2 regions of the Priestia sp. LL-8 genome follow, and region 2 is predicted to be linked to the other one. Evidence: riboswitches for the same ligand, from Rfam matches in the RefSeq annotation. Region 2 holds a riboswitch; the other holds the start of a gene.
The links. Region 2 has a riboswitch for FMN ahead of ribE (riboflavin synthase). Riboswitches for the same ligand answer to the same signal wherever they lie in the genome.
Positions count from the first base shown of each region.

Region 1: it holds a riboswitch for FMN, as region 2 does, so the genes downstream of both, U9R83_RS21755 (ECF transporter S component) here and ribE (riboflavin synthase) in region 2, are expected to answer to the same signal.

Region 1 covers NZ_JAZAQH010000001.1:4,163,582-4,171,973, reverse strand. The annotation lists gene U9R83_RS21770 (ATP-binding protein) at 1-1,052, shown strand, start outside; gene U9R83_RS21765 (peptidoglycan DD-metalloendopeptidase family protein) at 1,224-1,913, shown strand; gene serA (phosphoglycerate dehydrogenase) at 1,947-3,521, opposite strand; FMN riboswitch at 3,820-3,962, shown strand; gene U9R83_RS21755 (ECF transporter S component) at 4,117-4,692, shown strand; gene U9R83_RS21750 (ferredoxin) at 4,771-5,019, opposite strand; gene U9R83_RS21745 (helix-turn-helix domain-containing protein) at 5,277-6,326, shown strand; gene U9R83_RS21740 (RecQ family ATP-dependent DNA helicase) at 6,350-7,867, shown strand; gene U9R83_RS21735 (CPBP family intramembrane glutamic endopeptidase) at 7,867-8,392, shown strand, end outside.
Region 2 covers NZ_JAZAQH010000001.1:1,294,220-1,302,611, forward strand. The annotation lists gene U9R83_RS06540 (YkvI family membrane protein) at 1-855, shown strand, start outside; FMN riboswitch at 963-1,113, shown strand; gene ribE (riboflavin synthase) at 1,392-2,051, shown strand; gene U9R83_RS06550 (bifunctional 3,4-dihydroxy-2-butanone-4-phosphate synthase/GTP cyclohydrolase II) at 2,068-3,261, shown strand; gene ribH (6,7-dimethyl-8-ribityllumazine synthase) at 3,353-3,823, shown strand; gene U9R83_RS06560 (hypothetical protein) at 4,231-5,103, shown strand; gene glcT (glucose PTS transporter transcription antiterminator GlcT) at 5,235-6,083, shown strand; gene ptsG (glucose-specific PTS transporter subunit IIBC) at 6,355-8,392, shown strand, end outside.

The DNA.
Region 1 (8,392 bases), 2.9 Mb from region 2:
GGCAGTTAAAGTTTAATCTCAATGCGCTCAATCAGGAAAAAGAACAGCTTTCAAGTATTTTAAGCAGTATGGCAGACGGTGTTATTACGTTTAGTAGAGACGGATCGATTTTAATTACCAATCCCCCAGCGGAGCATTTTCTTCAGACTTGGTATTACGAGCAGGATGTTAACAATCAGCAGGTGCCTGAGCTTCCAGCAAACGTTGTGCATTTGTTTCAAACGGTAGTAGAGACTGAAACGGAGCGAAGTGCAGAGTTGAAAATTCAAGGGAAAACGTGGGTCATTTTAATGTCACCGCTCTATAATCAAACGAAAATCCGCGGTGCTGTAGCTGTACTACGAGATATGTCTGAAGAGCGTAAACTTGATAAATCGAGAAAAGATTTTATTGCAAACGTGTCTCATGAATTGCGCACACCTATTTCTATGCTTCAAGGTTATAGTGAAGCTATTATTGACGATATTGCAAGTACGGATGAAGAAAAGAAAGAAATTGCACAGGTGATTTATGATGAATCACTCCGTATGGGCCGGCTTGTAAATGAACTTTTAGATTTGGCGCGAATGGAAGCGGGACATGTGCAGCTTCACTTAGAATCTGTAGCAATGGTTGAATTTACAGAACGTGTTTTGCGTAAGTTTCAGGGGTTAGCTAAAGAGAAATATATTAAACTGTCTCTTAATGGAAAAGTAGAAGATGAATTTGAAGCGATGATTGATTCAGACCGTATGGAACAAGTGCTGACAAACTTAATTGATAATGCCATTCGTCATACGGATGACTACGGAGAAGTAAAGCTGCATCTTGATAAAAGTCAATCCGAAATCCATCTTTCTGTTCAAGATACAGGAGCAGGCATTCCGAAAGAAGACCTTCCATTTGTATTTGAACGATTTTATAAAGCGGATAAAGCCAGAACGAGAGGGAAGTCAGGAACTGGTCTTGGGCTTGCGATCGCCAAAAATATCGTGGAGGCACATCAAGGGATCATTGCGGTTGAAAGTGAATTAAATGAAGGAACAACTTTCTTTATCAAACTGCCAAAGTAAACACATGCTAAATAACAGTTTTTCTTCGGCTGAAATAATGAGAATAGCAAAGAGATGTGATTCAGTAGAGAATCACATCTCTTTATTTTTTCTATAAACAAGTCTAAAAGAGAAGGAATTGGCATATAGTATGTTTTGTGTGCAATGATCTACATAGGAGGTTCTTTCTTCATGATTGACGTGTTAAGAAGAATATTGGTTGTATTAGTAATGGGATTGTGTATCGGTCTGTTATTTTTGGGCGGACAAATGGTAAAGGCAGAAGAGAAGCAGTGGGAGTGGCCAGTTGAAGGAGTCTTAACTGATATATTTGGTTCTCGTCACGCCAAACACTTTGGAATTGACATAGCAGCACCTGTGGGTACACAGGTGTATGCTGTTGCAAAAGGAGTGGTGAGCCGCTCTTATTATTCAAATACATACGGACAGGTTGTTTTTATCAAACAAACGAACGGATACGAAACGGTCTATGCTCATCTAGAGGAACGTTTTGTTGCAGAAGGAAATTCTGTAGCCGCAGGTCAAAACATTGGACGGGTTGGCAATACAGGACGATCTTCAGGTGCACATTTGCATTTTGAAGTTCATCAAGGAAGTTGGAATCCGGATAAAACCAATGCAGTAAACCCACTTGCCAAATTGGACAAGCAAAAACTATCGGCATACGTAAAAAGCGATTTAGCTGCCACGGTTTTTCAGCAGTTACATCAGGCTTCTGATAACTGTATTCTTATCCATCAAGGAGATACATTATCTGAACTTGCGGCCAAATATGAAGTAGATGTGGAGCAGCTAAGAAAGTGGAATCATTTAGAGAACACCGCTTTAAATGCAGGACAAGTGTTAAAAATAAGTCCATAAAAAAGAGCCGCTAAGGCTCTTTTTTTTTCAATGTCACAATTCAATGCGCTGTATGGTCACAATCTCGCTTGTTTGTTTTAATGAAGTGATGACAGAATCCTCTAAAAGTTTATCAAACGTGAGCATCATAATGGCTTCGCCGCCTTTTTGCTTACGTCCCACTTGCATGGTAGCAATGTTAATACGTAAATCTCCAAGTACTTTCCCTACATTTCCAATCACTCCGGGCTGATCACTGTGACGGATATAAAGAAGATGTCCTTCTGGATAAAAATCAATATCAAACGAATCGATATTAACAATTCGAGGGCCATATCCTGCTATATAGGTACCTGTAATGGTAAACGTACGCTGTTCGCCCGTTACTGTAACGTCAATCATATTGGAATATCCTTGCGTATCTTCCGACGTTTTTTCACCAAATGTAATGCCTCGTTCTTTGGCAATCATAGAAGCATTGACTTCATTAACAGGTGAGTCGATACGATGGGTTAAAAAGCCTGATAACAAGCTCCGTGTAATATAAGTGGTTTCTAAATCCGTCACTGTACCTCCGTAGGAGATAGAGATATGCTGAACAGGTTCTCGCATGCATTGAGATAAAATAGCTCCCATTTGTTTAGTAAGGCTCGTAAACGGCTGGATTTTTTCAAAAACTTCTTTAGAAAGCGTCGGTAAATTAATGGATGAGCTTACAGGATTGCCTTCTAGAAAACGCAAAACGTCATGTGCCACGTCTTCAGCAACGTTAAGCTGGGCTTCTTTTGTAGAAGCGCCTAAGTGAGGAGTTGTAATAACTTGATCAAAATGTAACAAAGGGTTATCAATCGGCGGCTCAACTTCAAATACGTCAATAGCTGCACCTTGAACATGGCCAATTTCTAAATAATGAACTAAGGCTTTTTCATCAATGATCCCGCCGCGTGCGCAGTTTAATAAAAACACGCCCTTCTTTGTTTTGGCTAACGTGTCATGATTGAGCAATCCCTTTGTTTCTTTCGTAAGCGGAGTGTGCACGGTAATAACATCCGCTGCTGCTAGTAATTCATCCAGGGATAATAGTTCTACCCCTAGCTTTTCAGCTCGGGAAGAGGTTAAAAAAGGATCGTAAACGTGAACGCTCATATTGAAGGCTTTTGCGCGTTTAGCAAGCTCTGAGCCAATTCGTCCAAATCCGATAATGCCCAGGTGTTTGCGATTAAGCTCTGTTCCAACAAATGCTGAGCGGTTCCATTCGCGCGCTTTGACTGAAGCATTTCCTTGGGGGATATGCCGAAACAAGCTAGCCATCATAGCAAATGTATGCTCCGCCGTTGAAATGGTATTTCCGTTCGGCGCGTTAATAACGACAACCCCTCGTTTGGTTGAGGCTTCAATATCAATATTATCGACACCTACTCCAGCGCGAGCAACAATTTTTAAATTCGGCATTTTTGCCAGCAAATCCTCTGTAACCGTCGTAGCACTTCGTACTAAAAGCGCATCGTACGTATGCAAATCATTCTCAACTTCTTCAACTTTTTTTCGCGTAAGATTCACATGAGGAGCTTCAAGTAGTGGAGCAAGACCTTCATTGCTAATTGAATCAGCTACTAATACGTTATACATGACGTGAACATCTCCCTTGGATTTTACTATCATCAAATATTTGATAATTTACCATGTTTAAAAAATTCTGTCAATTATATTTTTTAAACTTTACAATTAGTTATCAAATACACAATTGTAAACGTAAAATTGAAACTATAAATATGTCATAATGCTGTTGGTTATGCACTTATTTCCTTATTTTACATATAAAACAGTAATGAAGTTTATAAAAGACATCAATTTAATAGGAATTAAAAAACTTCTTTATTTACTTTTAATTCGAGATAACATATAATAAATTCATAATTAAATATTGGTCTATCTTCGGGGCAGGGTGAAATTCCCGACCGGCGGTAAAAAACAAATTGTTTTGAGCCCGCGAGCTTATATGTAATACATACGAGCAGATTTGGTGAAATTCCAAAGCCGACAGTACAGTCTGGATGGGAGAAGGTGGAGGTTCAGCGTTCAAAGCCTAATGTGATGAACGTTTATTAAATATGCCTGCCATGTCTCCTCTCAACGAATCATTTGTTGGGAGGTTTTTGCGTGGGGATATAAAGTTGAACCTTTCTTCTTTGAAGAGTGGATCACAAAGAAGGAGAGAGGCAAGATGCAACAAAGTAAGAAAACTCAAAAGCTGGTCATACTAGGAATGTTAAGTAGTATTGCTTATATTTTAATGATGATTAATTTTCCAATTCCTGGATTACCTCCGTTTTTAACAATTGATTTTAGTGAAATTCCTGCACTCGTAGCAGCACTTGTATTTGGACCGATGGCTGCTGTTATAGTAGAAGGAATAAAAAATTTATTGAATTATTTAATTCAAGGAAGTGCTACAGGGGTTCCGGTTGGCCAGGTTGCGAACTTTGTGGCTGGTTTACTGTTCGTTCTTCCTGTATCATACATGTTCCGTCGATTTAAAACAGCTAAAGGCGTAACGATAGGTTTGGTTACGGGTACGGTTGTAATGACGATACTCATGGCTGTCTTAAATTATTATGTCTTTTTACCGGCGTATACAATCTTCTTACAATCGCCAGAAATGTCTAGTGAACAAGCGCGTCAATATATCGTTGCAGGTATTTTGCCGTTTAACTTAATAAAAGGAGCAGCAACAGGGGTTATTTTTGTCTTATTGTTTTCAAAAATGAAGCAATGGATTACGCGCCGCGTTGCTGTTTAATTCAATCGCTCTCCCGGGGAGAGCGATTTTTATATATAAAAAAACCTGCAGCATGTACACTACAGGTTTGTTCAATACTTATTCGAATTTATTAGCATCGCCTTCGAATTTTTCATCCGCTACGCGAATTGAATCCGTAGGGCAACCTTCCATTGCATCCATCATATCATCTTCTAGATCTTCTGGAATTTCTACTACACCTTGGTTATCATCTAATGTTACGAATGCAATACCTTCATCATCATAATCATAAATGTCTGGTGCTGCAGCTCCGCAAGCGCCGCATGCGATGCAAGTATCTTTATCAACAATTGTATATTTTGGCATAACAAGACCTCCTGTAAAGTGTTCGAAAATTTCTCATTATATAATCTCTTCGCGAATCAAGAGTGAAATTTCTCCTTATTCATTGTAAAATGATTTATAAAACTTTTCAATAGAAAAGTCACTGAGAATGCTTATCAAATCAAGGTTTCTTCACTTATCCAAACGTTTTGATACATAAAGGAAAGAACTGAAAAGCCTTTACCTCACATGCTATTGGTCACTTTTGGTACAATGAATGAGAAAGGAAGTTGACACCTTTGAATTATATTCAAGTTAGCATTTTATTTTGTATAAAACAGTTAAAAGGTGAGAGAACCGCCTATGGTATTTATCATTTATTAACAGGTAAAAAGTCAGCTCAAACGATTCAAGACGGAAAAATTTTTGGAATTTCGTTTCTTTTTCAGTCATTTGTTTACTTAGATAAACGGTCTTTTGAAACCTGCGTTGCATATCTGAAAGAACAGCAGTATATTGAAGAAACTGAAAATCAAAAGTATGTGATGACAGATAAGGGACAAGCACGCCTTGAAGATGAACTGACGGCTCGACCTTTTCATCCAGCTTTAGACGGATGGAAATTCGCAAGCAGTACTCAATTATTTTTAGCAAGAATCACTTTGTTCATTCAGACCTTATCAAACCTACAGTATTTTCAAAAAGGGTTTTTACCCATTTCCAAAAATGCTGAGGTCATTCAATGGGTCAAAACGTATATTATGTCTCAAAAGCAAACGCGTCAAGAGTTAGCCGCTCAGCTGTTCAAAGAGCTCCGAACGTGCTTGAAAGGTTGTGCGGAACGAGATGCGTCTCTTTTTGTTTTGCAACTGACTGGATACCAAAGAGTAGGCTTTACAAAAAATCAGTTAGCATATCAATATGAACTCGATGAGCATTATGTTCATATTCAACTTTTAGGGGTTATTCATCATATCATTGAAAAAGTGAGTAAAAATAATGAAAGCTTTCATGTACTTTCTTCTTTTTTACATGATCTATATTTAGAATTGCCTTTGACGAGCTCGACGTTAAAAACGTATAGCTGGCTTCAAAAAGGCAAGACGCTTGAAGAGATTGCTTATATAAGGCGTTTAAAAGAAAGTACAATTGAAGATCATATTGCAGAATTAGCTCTGTTTGTTCCATCTTTTTCAATCGATGCATACGTATCGCCTAAGCAGCAGGAAGAAATCATCTCAGCTTTTGAAGGTTTGCGTACAAATAAATTAAAGGTGATAAAGGAAGAAGTAAAAGACGACGTTACCTATTTTCAGATTCGTCTCGTATTAGCAAAACATTTTACCTGATACTAAAAAAAGTGGTGTTTGATGTGAAGATAGAACAACTTCTACAAAAACAATTTGGCTATAGCCAATTTCGACTAGGACAAAAAGAGATTATTCAAGATATTTTAACAGGTCATAATGTGTTAGCGGTTCTTCCTACAGGAACAGGGAAATCATTGTGCTATCAGCTCCCCGCTTATTTGTTGAACCGACCGGTGCTGATTGTATCTCCTTTAATTTCACTGATGGAAGATCAAGTTCAGCAGCTAAAGGCAAGCGGAGAAAAGCGAGTTATTGCCTTAAATAGTTTCTTACAACAAGAAGAAAAACGACGAGCGCTAAAAAATTTAGCTTTTTATCGTTTTATTTATGCATCTCCTGAAATTTTGCAAAATGCTGTTGTAGTAGAAGCATTAAAGCAGGCAAAGGTAGGCCTTTTCGTTGTGGACGAGGCGCACTGTATTTCTCAGTGGGGACACGATTTCCGTTTGGATTATCTTCAGTTAGGAGATATATGGAAGGAACTTGGCAGTCCGCTATGTCTGGCACTAACGGGAACTGCGACGAGGGAAGTAGTGGAAGATATTAAGCGCTACTTATCGCTGCCTGCTGTCAATGAGCACATCTATTCCATGAATCGAAGTAATATTGCGATGAAAGTTGATTTTGTTGCAAGTATTGAAGAGAAAAAAGAGAAGTTACTGATGTACGTTAGCGAACTGCAAAGTCCGGGAATTATCTATTGTTCCAGCCGATCTTGGACAGAAGCATTAACACAGCTTCTCAAGGAAAATGGGATACAGCGAGTGCAGTATTACCATGGGGGAATGGAACCGAATGAAAGAATGCTTGTTCAACAGCAATTTTTAGAAAATCAGCTTGATATCATTTGCTGCACAAGTGCATTTGGAATGGGGGTTAACAAATCGAATGTTCGCTTTGTTATTCATTTTCATACACCTACGCAGCTAGAAGCATACGTACAGGAAATTGGAAGAAGTGGACGCGATCAGCAAAACAGTATTGCGATTTTGCTTTATGCTGAAGGAGACGATGATTTTGCTCATTCTTTACTTGAAATTGAACTTCCTTCTTCAGATATCATCTTATACTGCTTGTCGTATTTACGAAATCATGATCAGGCCATTCCTTTAAAACAAGTAGAGTCTCATTTTCTTTATACAGTGGGTATTCAAGAAACACATTGGCGATTTATTCGTTATTATTTGTACAGAGAAAATGTAGTGAAAAATGAACATGTTGAACCTTGGAAAATTGCTGAATCGCTCCATGAAACGATTATTGCAGCTGTAAATAAACGTCTTCGGAACAAACATGACAAGTACCGTGCGATGAAGGGGTTTATTGAGACAAAAGAATGCCGTCGTCACGTGCTGCTTGGCTATTTTAATGAGCGGGGAAAATCAGAGCTTGAGAATTGTTGCGATTGCTGCGGCTTGGATTTAGAAAACTATAAAAAAACAAATGGTGAGCAAGAGCAATGGACCTTTCAAGGCTGGGAATTAGAATTAGCTCGTTTGCTTCGTCAAGGAGAGATATAATGGCAAAATCACAGCAAGAGCTTATTTCATCCATGACAGATGCAGAGCTAGTTAAAAATTTATATGTAACACAGCTGCTCATCTGCTTCATTGCTTTAGGCATCGGGTTTTTTACATTCGATTCATGGAATTCCTTTTTGCAGTTTTTTCAGCTGGATTGGTCTTCTATTTTATTGTACGGGGGAGGAACAGCTCTCTTAGTAGTAGGAGGAGATATATTTCTAATGAAATGCGTACCTGAGCATTTATACGATGACGGAGGGATTAATGAACGTTTATTTGCTAACCGTTCTGTTCCTCATCTAGCCCTTATTTGCCTCATCGTTGCATGTTCAGAAGAAATATTATTTCGAGGGGTTATACAAGTTCAGTTTGGCCTGTTTTGGGCGAGTATCGTATTTGCACTCGTTCACATTCGATATTTAAAAAAGTGGTTTCTTTTTATTTCGGTTGTGGTTTTAAGCTTTTTAATAGGGTTACTTTTTTGGTGGACTGAAAATTTGTATGTCACGATTTTTACTCATT
Region 2 (8,392 bases):
CTTTCGCACGCAATTGGGGCTTCTTCTTATCAGCAGCTTAATACATATTTATTTGGTCATGTGCTTGGAAAAGCGGTAAATGGTGTAATGATTGTCATTTTATTTGGAGTAACTTCAGTCATGCTAGCGAGTACGGGGGCAATAGGAAAAGAACAGTTCGGGCTGTGGCCTCCTGTTGGGATGATTTTTACAATTGTTTTAACTTATATATTTATCGCAAGAGGAATTAACGGTATTTTAATGGTTAATTCTCTTGTTGTGCCGATGATGCTTTCATTTGCTCTTATTATCTTTGTGCCAAATATCAGCTATTTCTCACTGATTCAAACGAAGCCGGATTTAACGCTCGTCACACAGTGGAAGTGGGCGGTTAGTCCCTTTTTATATATTTCCCTAAATCTAGCTTTGGCTCAGGCCGTTTTGGTTCCATTAGGAAGCTCTGTGAAAGATAGGAGCGTGATTAAAAAAGGGGCCGTAATAGGAGGGTGTGTACTTACGTTTATGCTTGTTTCTACGCATCTTGCTCTTTCCAATTTGCCTTATTCATTTCAACTTGATATTCCGATGAGTGCCGTTGTCAAAAATATCTCAGCGTGGGTGAATGTTTTATTTACGGTAGTTGTGTTAGGCGAGATTTTTACTACATTGATTGGAAATGTATTTGGAATCGCTAAGCAGCTTCAGTCATTTCTTCCCCTGAATGATAAGCAAGCTTTTGCATTTATTATCTCGGCATGCTTTATTATTGGGCAATTCGGATATGCCCAGCTTCTTGAGTTCTTGTATCCGATATTTGGCTATATTGGACTAGCTTTTGTATGGATGCTATGTATTAAAAAAGAAAAAATAAGCTAAAAGCTGGATTTTAAAGAACAGATGTGAAAAAACGAAGTTAAATGATGTGACAAGTCGATTTTACTTTGCTATAATGTAAAACAAATAAGACTCTAGCAGTCGAATATATTATCCTTCGGGGTCGGGTGTAAGTCCCAACCGGCGGTGATAAAGCATATGCTTTTAAGCCCGTGACCCGTTTTCATACGATGTATGTTAGCGGTGGATCTAGTTAAAATCTAGAGCCGACAGTAAAAGTCTGGATGGGAGAAGGATCAGGAAGCACAGTTGTTTTTTTGTGTTGTATTAATAAGGGACAGGTTTGCCTTTTTTAAAGCTACCCTTGTTTTTGTACACAAAATATAACTGTTTATTTCGTATACAATTAGCGGAATTTTGCATAGATAAAACTGATTCAGCTCAGCCGACCCCTTGGACATTTGTTCAAGGGGCTTTTTTATTTTCAGTGGTTGGGGGAAAGATAAATATGAAAAAAAAGCAGCTGCTATTTCAAAACGGCATAAGAAGTTGGAATAGCGCCAAAGCAGGTGAAGAAAATGTTCACAGGTATTATTGAAGAAATTGGAAAAATAAAACGTATTCAAAAGGCTACAGAAGCAATTGTTCTTACGATTGATGCGAAGACCGTGTTAGAAGATGTGAACTTAGGGGACAGTATTTCAGTTAACGGAGTTTGTTTAACCGTAACGGCATACTCTCAAAATGAATTTACGGTCGACGTCATGCCGGAGACGATTAAAGCAAGTACCCTTCAGCTTCTAACCGTTGGATCACGTGTTAACTTAGAACGGGCGATGGCTGCAAATGGCCGGTTTGGAGGGCATTTCGTTAGCGGACACGTTGATGGAATTGGAACCATTGTAAGCAAAACACGTAAAGGAAATGCCTTTTATTATGAAATTCAAGTCGACCCTGAACTTCGTGAATTTATGATGTTAAAAGGATCTGTTTCTGTAGACGGAACAAGTCTTACTATTTTTGATGTCAGCAACCAATCATTTACTATTTCTCTTATTCCTCATACGGTGCTTCACACAGTCGTAGGAGACAAACAGCGAGGAGACAAGGTGAATATTGAATGCGACATGTTAGCTAAATATATGCATCAAATGATGACGAATAAGTCAACTCCTGGCGCCTCGAATCGTTCAGGTAATATGAAGGATTTGTTGCAGCAGCATGGTTTTACAAATTAACAGTGAGGTGAAAGCGATGTTTCATAAAGTAGAAGAAGCCATTGAAGAGTTAAAAAAGGGAAAAGTGGTTATTGTATGCGATGATGAAGATCGAGAAAATGAAGGAGATTTTATTGCATTAGCCGAAAAAACGACCCCTGAGGTTATTAACTTTATGGCTACTCATGGAAGAGGATTAATTTGTACACCTGTTAATGAAGAAATTGCGCATAAATTGAATCTTCACCCGATGGTAGCGAACAATACGGATGTACATGGAACAGCATTTACAGTAAGTATTGATCATATTTCAAGTACAACAGGTATCAGTGCATACGAACGCTCTGCTACTGTTATGGCTCTTATAAATGAAGCGACGGTAGCAAGTGATTTTCAACGCCCAGGACATATTTTCCCGTTGATTGCAAAAGACGGGGGCGTTCTGCAGCGTGCAGGTCATACAGAGGCCGCTGTTGATTTAGCCGTATTAGCAGGAGGAAAGCCTGCGGGTGTTATTTGTGAAATTATGAATGAAGATGGAACAATGGCACGCGTACCGGATTTAACAAAAATTGCAGAGCAATTCGATTTAAAAATGATTACAATAAAAGATTTGATTGCCTACCGCCGCAAGCATGACCAGCTGATTAGCCGTGAAGTAGAAGTGAGCTTACCTACGGCATTTGGTGATTTTAAAGCTGTAGGATATACAAATAAACTTGATAATAAAGAACATGTGGCCCTTATCAAAGGTGATATTGATCACAATAGCCCTGTTCTCGTTCGCGTTCACTCCGAGTGTTTGACTGGAGATGTGTTTGGCTCTGAGCGCTGTGACTGCGGTCCTCAGCTTCACGCGGCTCTTACGCAAATTGAAGAAGAAGGACGCGGCATTCTGCTGTATATGCGTCAAGAGGGCAGAGGCATTGGCTTATTAAATAAGCTAAGAGCATATAAGCTGCAGGAAGAAGGATACGATACCGTAGAAGCGAATGAAAAACTCGGGTTTGCTGCGGATTTACGAGAGTATGGAATCGGTGCTCAAATCTTAAAAGACCTTGGAGTCAAACAAATGAAGCTTTTAACGAATAACCCTCGTAAAATTACTGGGCTAAAAGGCTACGACCTTGAAGTGGTAGAGAGAGTGCCTCTTCAAATGCCGGCAGTGGATGCCAATAAAAAATACTTAGATACCAAAGCTAAAAAACTAGGTCATTTATTACATTTATAAGTTTACACTTTTTTTCGTTATAACAAATGAAGCTAATTCATGAAAAGAAATGTAAATAACTATATATTACTACTAGCAGGAGGAACAAGAGATGAATCATTTATATGAAGGAAATTTAGTAGGCACAGGATTAAAAATCGGAATCGTGGTAGGGCGTTTTAATGAATTTATTACAGGCCGTTTACTTAGTGGAGCAGAAGATGCGCTCAAACGTCACGGCGTAGCTGATGAAGATGTAGATGTGGCTTGGGTACCGGGCGCTTATGAAATTCCATTAATCGCTAAAAAATTAGCTGAATCTAAAAAATATGATGCGGTTATTACGCTAGGAACCGTTATTCGAGGAGCTACTCCACACTTTGATTTTGTATGTAATGAAGTAGCAAAAGGCGTTGCATCTCAAAGCTTACAAACAGGTGTGCCAATTATCTTTGGTGTATTAACAACCGAAACAATTGAGCAAGCAATTGAGCGTGCAGGAACAAAAGCAGGAAATAAAGGATGGGAAGCTGCAGCATCAGCTATCGAAATGGCTAACCTTTCAAAAATGATTGAAGGATAATAGATACCATTCCAGTTTTTATAAGCTGAAGAGTTAAAAGAGGCTGAAACAAAAGTACGTTAGTTGAAGGGAAATCCGAACGATGAATCGTTCGGATTTTTTCATTGGTAGGATGAACGCAGGTTTCATGTATGTATTGGCTTCTAACGGTAGATTAAAGGATAAAGTAAAGACTCCTGGGGGAAAAGCGTAAGAAGTGTGACCCCGCGTAAAGCGAAGTAGTCTTGCGCGGAAATCAGCTGCAGTGTAGAAAGCGATCCATACTATCTCATGTATCCCGTTTGTTCGCCTTTAGATTGAATTGATGTAGTTATGTCTCAAGCTCTTTTGAATAGAAGCTAGCTATGTATAATTTGGCTAAAACGTCTTACTCTAAGTAATAATTAGGTCGTAAAAGGGAGACGTCTATGCCTCATTATACTGCTTTTTTTGCATTGATTATTATCAGCACAGCCGTTTTGCTTACGGTATTCATACGTAAAAAAGATAAAAAGCTAGTCGTTTTGCTTTTCTTTATCATTGGAATGGCTTATGTACTAGAGTATGTTGTATTTGTGTTGTTTGAAAGTTACAATTACGATCCTGATTTTATGACCAATGAATATTTTGATAATTTGTTTGGGTCTTTAACTTCTCAAGCGTTTGCTTTTCCAATCATGGGTATGGTGGTAGCTGCTTATCAATTAAAATTTCGCTATATTTTAATTATTTCAGCTATGTTTATGGGGGTTGAAGAATTATTTTTACACTGGGATATTTATACACATCACTGGTGGAAAACAGTTTATACAGGCGTTTTAATGACTATAGGCTTTAGCATTTCAAAGATTTGGTATGTATGGCTAACAGAACGGTATATGACATTTGTGCATTACGCTACATTTTTTCTCGGAATGCTCGCCATTACTTCTACTATTATGTTTATGCTGTTAGCATATTTTCATAATAATTGGTTTTATACAGGATGGTTTGCGTCGGCTACTCATGATTCCGTAAATGCAACGATAATTTACGTTTGTATTGTTACGATTCTCCTCGTTTGGAGTGTAGCTAAAGAATTTTTTGTGGGAGCTGGAATGATTATAGCAGGGCTACGTATAGTAGATATTTTGCTGATTCACTATGGGGTTTTGCTGGTATCTATTACCACTTCACTTGTTCTTTTTACGCTTTTACAAGCGGGTGCATTCATTCTGAGCGTTATGCTTCAAAACTTTATTATGAAAAATTGTTATGGGACGAGCAAAAAAGACGTTGCGTTTCCAGCAAAGAACTACTAAGATAATACGTAACTCAAATAGTTTAGTTCAATAATATTTGAAACAAAGAAAAATGAATTGACGGTTATGCGTATTATTTGTAAGATAGGAAAGCAAATAATAGAAAGCCGAAACAGGGGAGTGAAGGATTCGTGAAAGAGTCCTTTTTTGTAGAAAAGGTACTTAATAATAATGTATTAATTGCTAAACACCTTACCTATGATGAAGTTGTGCTAATTGGGAAAGGAATAGGGTTCAATAAGAAAAAAGGCGATGAAATCGATGCAAAAGCCGTGGAGAAAATGTTTTTGTTAAAGAGTGAAGAAGAGCAAGAACAGTACAAGCAGCTTTTAGCTCAGGTGGATGAAGACGTGATTGAAATGATGAATGATATTGTAACGCACATTCAAAAGCGTGTTAACATTCCTTTGAATGAGCATATACACATTTCATTAACGGATCATATCGCGTTTGCGATAAAACGTTTTCAGCAGGGAATGGGGCTTAAAAACCCATTCTTACTTGAAACAAAAGCCTTATATCCAGAGGAATACACGATCGCATCTGAAGTGGTAGAAATTATTAGTCGTAAAATAGGCGTGCAGCTTCCAGTAGGAGAGATTGGTTTTATTGCGCTACATATTCACAGCGCGCTGACTGAAAAAAATCTGCTGGAAGTGAATCAAGACTCGCAGCTTATTCAAACGATTATTAATGTAATTGAAGAATCGCTTCATCTGCAGGTAGACAAAGAATCTGTACACTATATGAGATTGATTCGTCATTTGCATTTTGCTATTGATCGAGTAAAAACAGGAGAAAAAATAGAAGAGCCAAAAAAAATTGCTTTGCTATTGAAAGAAGAATATCCTCTGTGTTACAATGTGTCTTGGAAAGTGATAAAAGTAATGCAGCAAGCGTTACATTTACCTGTGTATGAAGCAGAAGCAGTTTACTTAACGATGCATCTGCAGCGACTTATAACAAAAACGGATTTATAAAATCATTTCAATACGTGTTACTGATACGATCAGGCATGAGTGAGAAATGAAGCGATGTGTAATTGGATGACTGTATCCATTTGTCGTTTCTTTTTCCTCATGCCTTTTTTTGTTATAAGAAAGCGCAATCATTTAAAACTTAGGCTTCAGGACACCAGGAGATGTAATGAGTTTTCTAGTTAAAGAAAGCGTTTTATGAAAGCGCGTTAATGATTCACGTATCAAATAAATAGCTTGTTGCACACTAAATATATAAAAGGAGGTAAGCGCCATGTTTAAAAAACTTTTTGGAGTATTACAAAAAGTCGGAAAAGCGCTTATGTTACCGGTTGCGATTTTACCGGCAGCAGGGATTTTACTTGGAGTAGGGACAGCGCTTCAAAACCCTACATTGTTGGATGCAGTACCGGCACTTGGTGCAGACTGGGTTCAATTGGTTTCAAATGTTTTGTCGCAAGCAGGTCAAATTGTATTTGACAACTTATCGCTATTGTTTGCCGTTGGTGTTGCCGTTGGTTTAGCTGGTGGTGACGGTGTAGCAGGTATTGCTGCAATCGTAGGCTACTTAATTATGAACAAAACAATGAGCACAATCTTAGTTGCTACAGGACAGCTAGATCCTGACAAAATGGGTGCCAATCCAGCTTACACTAGCATCTTAGGAATTCCTACGTTAGCTACAGGTGTATTCGGAGGTATCATAGTAGGTATTTTAGCTTCATCCATGTATAATCGTTATTTCAATATTGAATTACCATCTTATTTAGGGTTCTTTGCAGGAAAACGATTTGTACCAATTATTACTGGGGTATTTTCAATTCTTTTAGGTGTTATTATGATTTTCATTTGGCCGCCAATTCAAAGCGGATTAAATGCTTTCTCTACTAACATGATTGATGCAAACCCAACTTTATCAGCTTTTGTATTTGGATTGATTGAACGTTCATTAATTCCATTTGGACTTCATCACATCTTCTACTCTCCGTTCTGGTTTGAGTTTGGTGATTATGTCAATAAAGCAGGTCAACATATTCACGGTGACCAAAAGATTTTCTTTGCTCAATTAGCAGATGGCGTGCCTTTAACAGCAGGAACGTTCCAAGTTGGTAAATTCCCGTTCATGATGTTCGGATTGCCAGCAGCCGCTCTTGCGATTTATCACGAAGCTCGTCCTGAAAACAAAAAATATGTAGCTGGTATCATGGGTTCAGCTGCTTTAACATCTTTCTTAACGGGTATTACAGAGCCGCTTGAGTTCTCATTCTTATTCGTAGCACCAGTACTATTTGCAATTCACGCAGTATTTGCTGGTTTATCATTTATGGTTATGCAATTATTAAATGTTAAAATCGGTATGACATTCTCAGGTGGAGTTATCGATTACGTTCTATTTGGAGTTATGCAAAACCGTACAGCATGGTGGCTAGTTATTCCAGTAGGTTTAGTTCTAGCAGTTATCTACTACTTCGGTTTCCGCTTTGCAATCCGTAAATTCAACTTAAAAACACCGGGTCGTGAAGATAAAGAAGAAGGAGAAGAAGATGTAGCAGTAGAAGCAGCAGAGCTTCCAACAAATGTTTTAGCTGCACTTGGCGGTAAAGAAAACATTACACATTTAGATGCTTGTATTACGCGTTTACGTGTATCAGTAGATGATGTAGGTAATGTTGATAAAAACCGCTTGAAAAAACTCGGAGCAGCTGGTGTTCTTGAAGTTGGTAACAATATTCAAGCTATTTTCGGTCCGAAATCTGACACGTTAAAAGGTCAAATTCAAGACATTATGAATGGCAAAACACCGGTTGTCACAAAAGAAGAGACAAAAACAATTGAAAAACCTGTTGCAACATCTGAAGTAGGAAGCGATAATGGTAATGATATTGTTTCACCGATTGAGGGAGAATTGGTACCTTTATCGGAAGTACCAGATCAGGTATTTTCACAAAAATTAATGGGTGACGGTTTTGCAATTATTCCGAAAACAGGCACAGTAGTTGCACCAGTGGACGGAAAAATAGTAAACTTATTCCCGACGAAACATGCTTTAGGTATTGAATCAACGACTGGACGTGAAATTTTAATTCACGTTGGTATTGATACAGTTAATTTAAAAGGCGAAGGTTTTGAAGCTTTAGTTGCCCAAGGCGATGAAGTGAAAAAAGGACAGCCTCTATTGAAAATTGATTTAGACTTTGTAAAAGAAAATGCGCCATCGACGATTACGCCGATCATTTTCACGAATTTACAAGCTGATGAAAAAATTGATATCTTAAAGCAGGGCCAAGTTTCTCAACAAGAAGCAAATATTA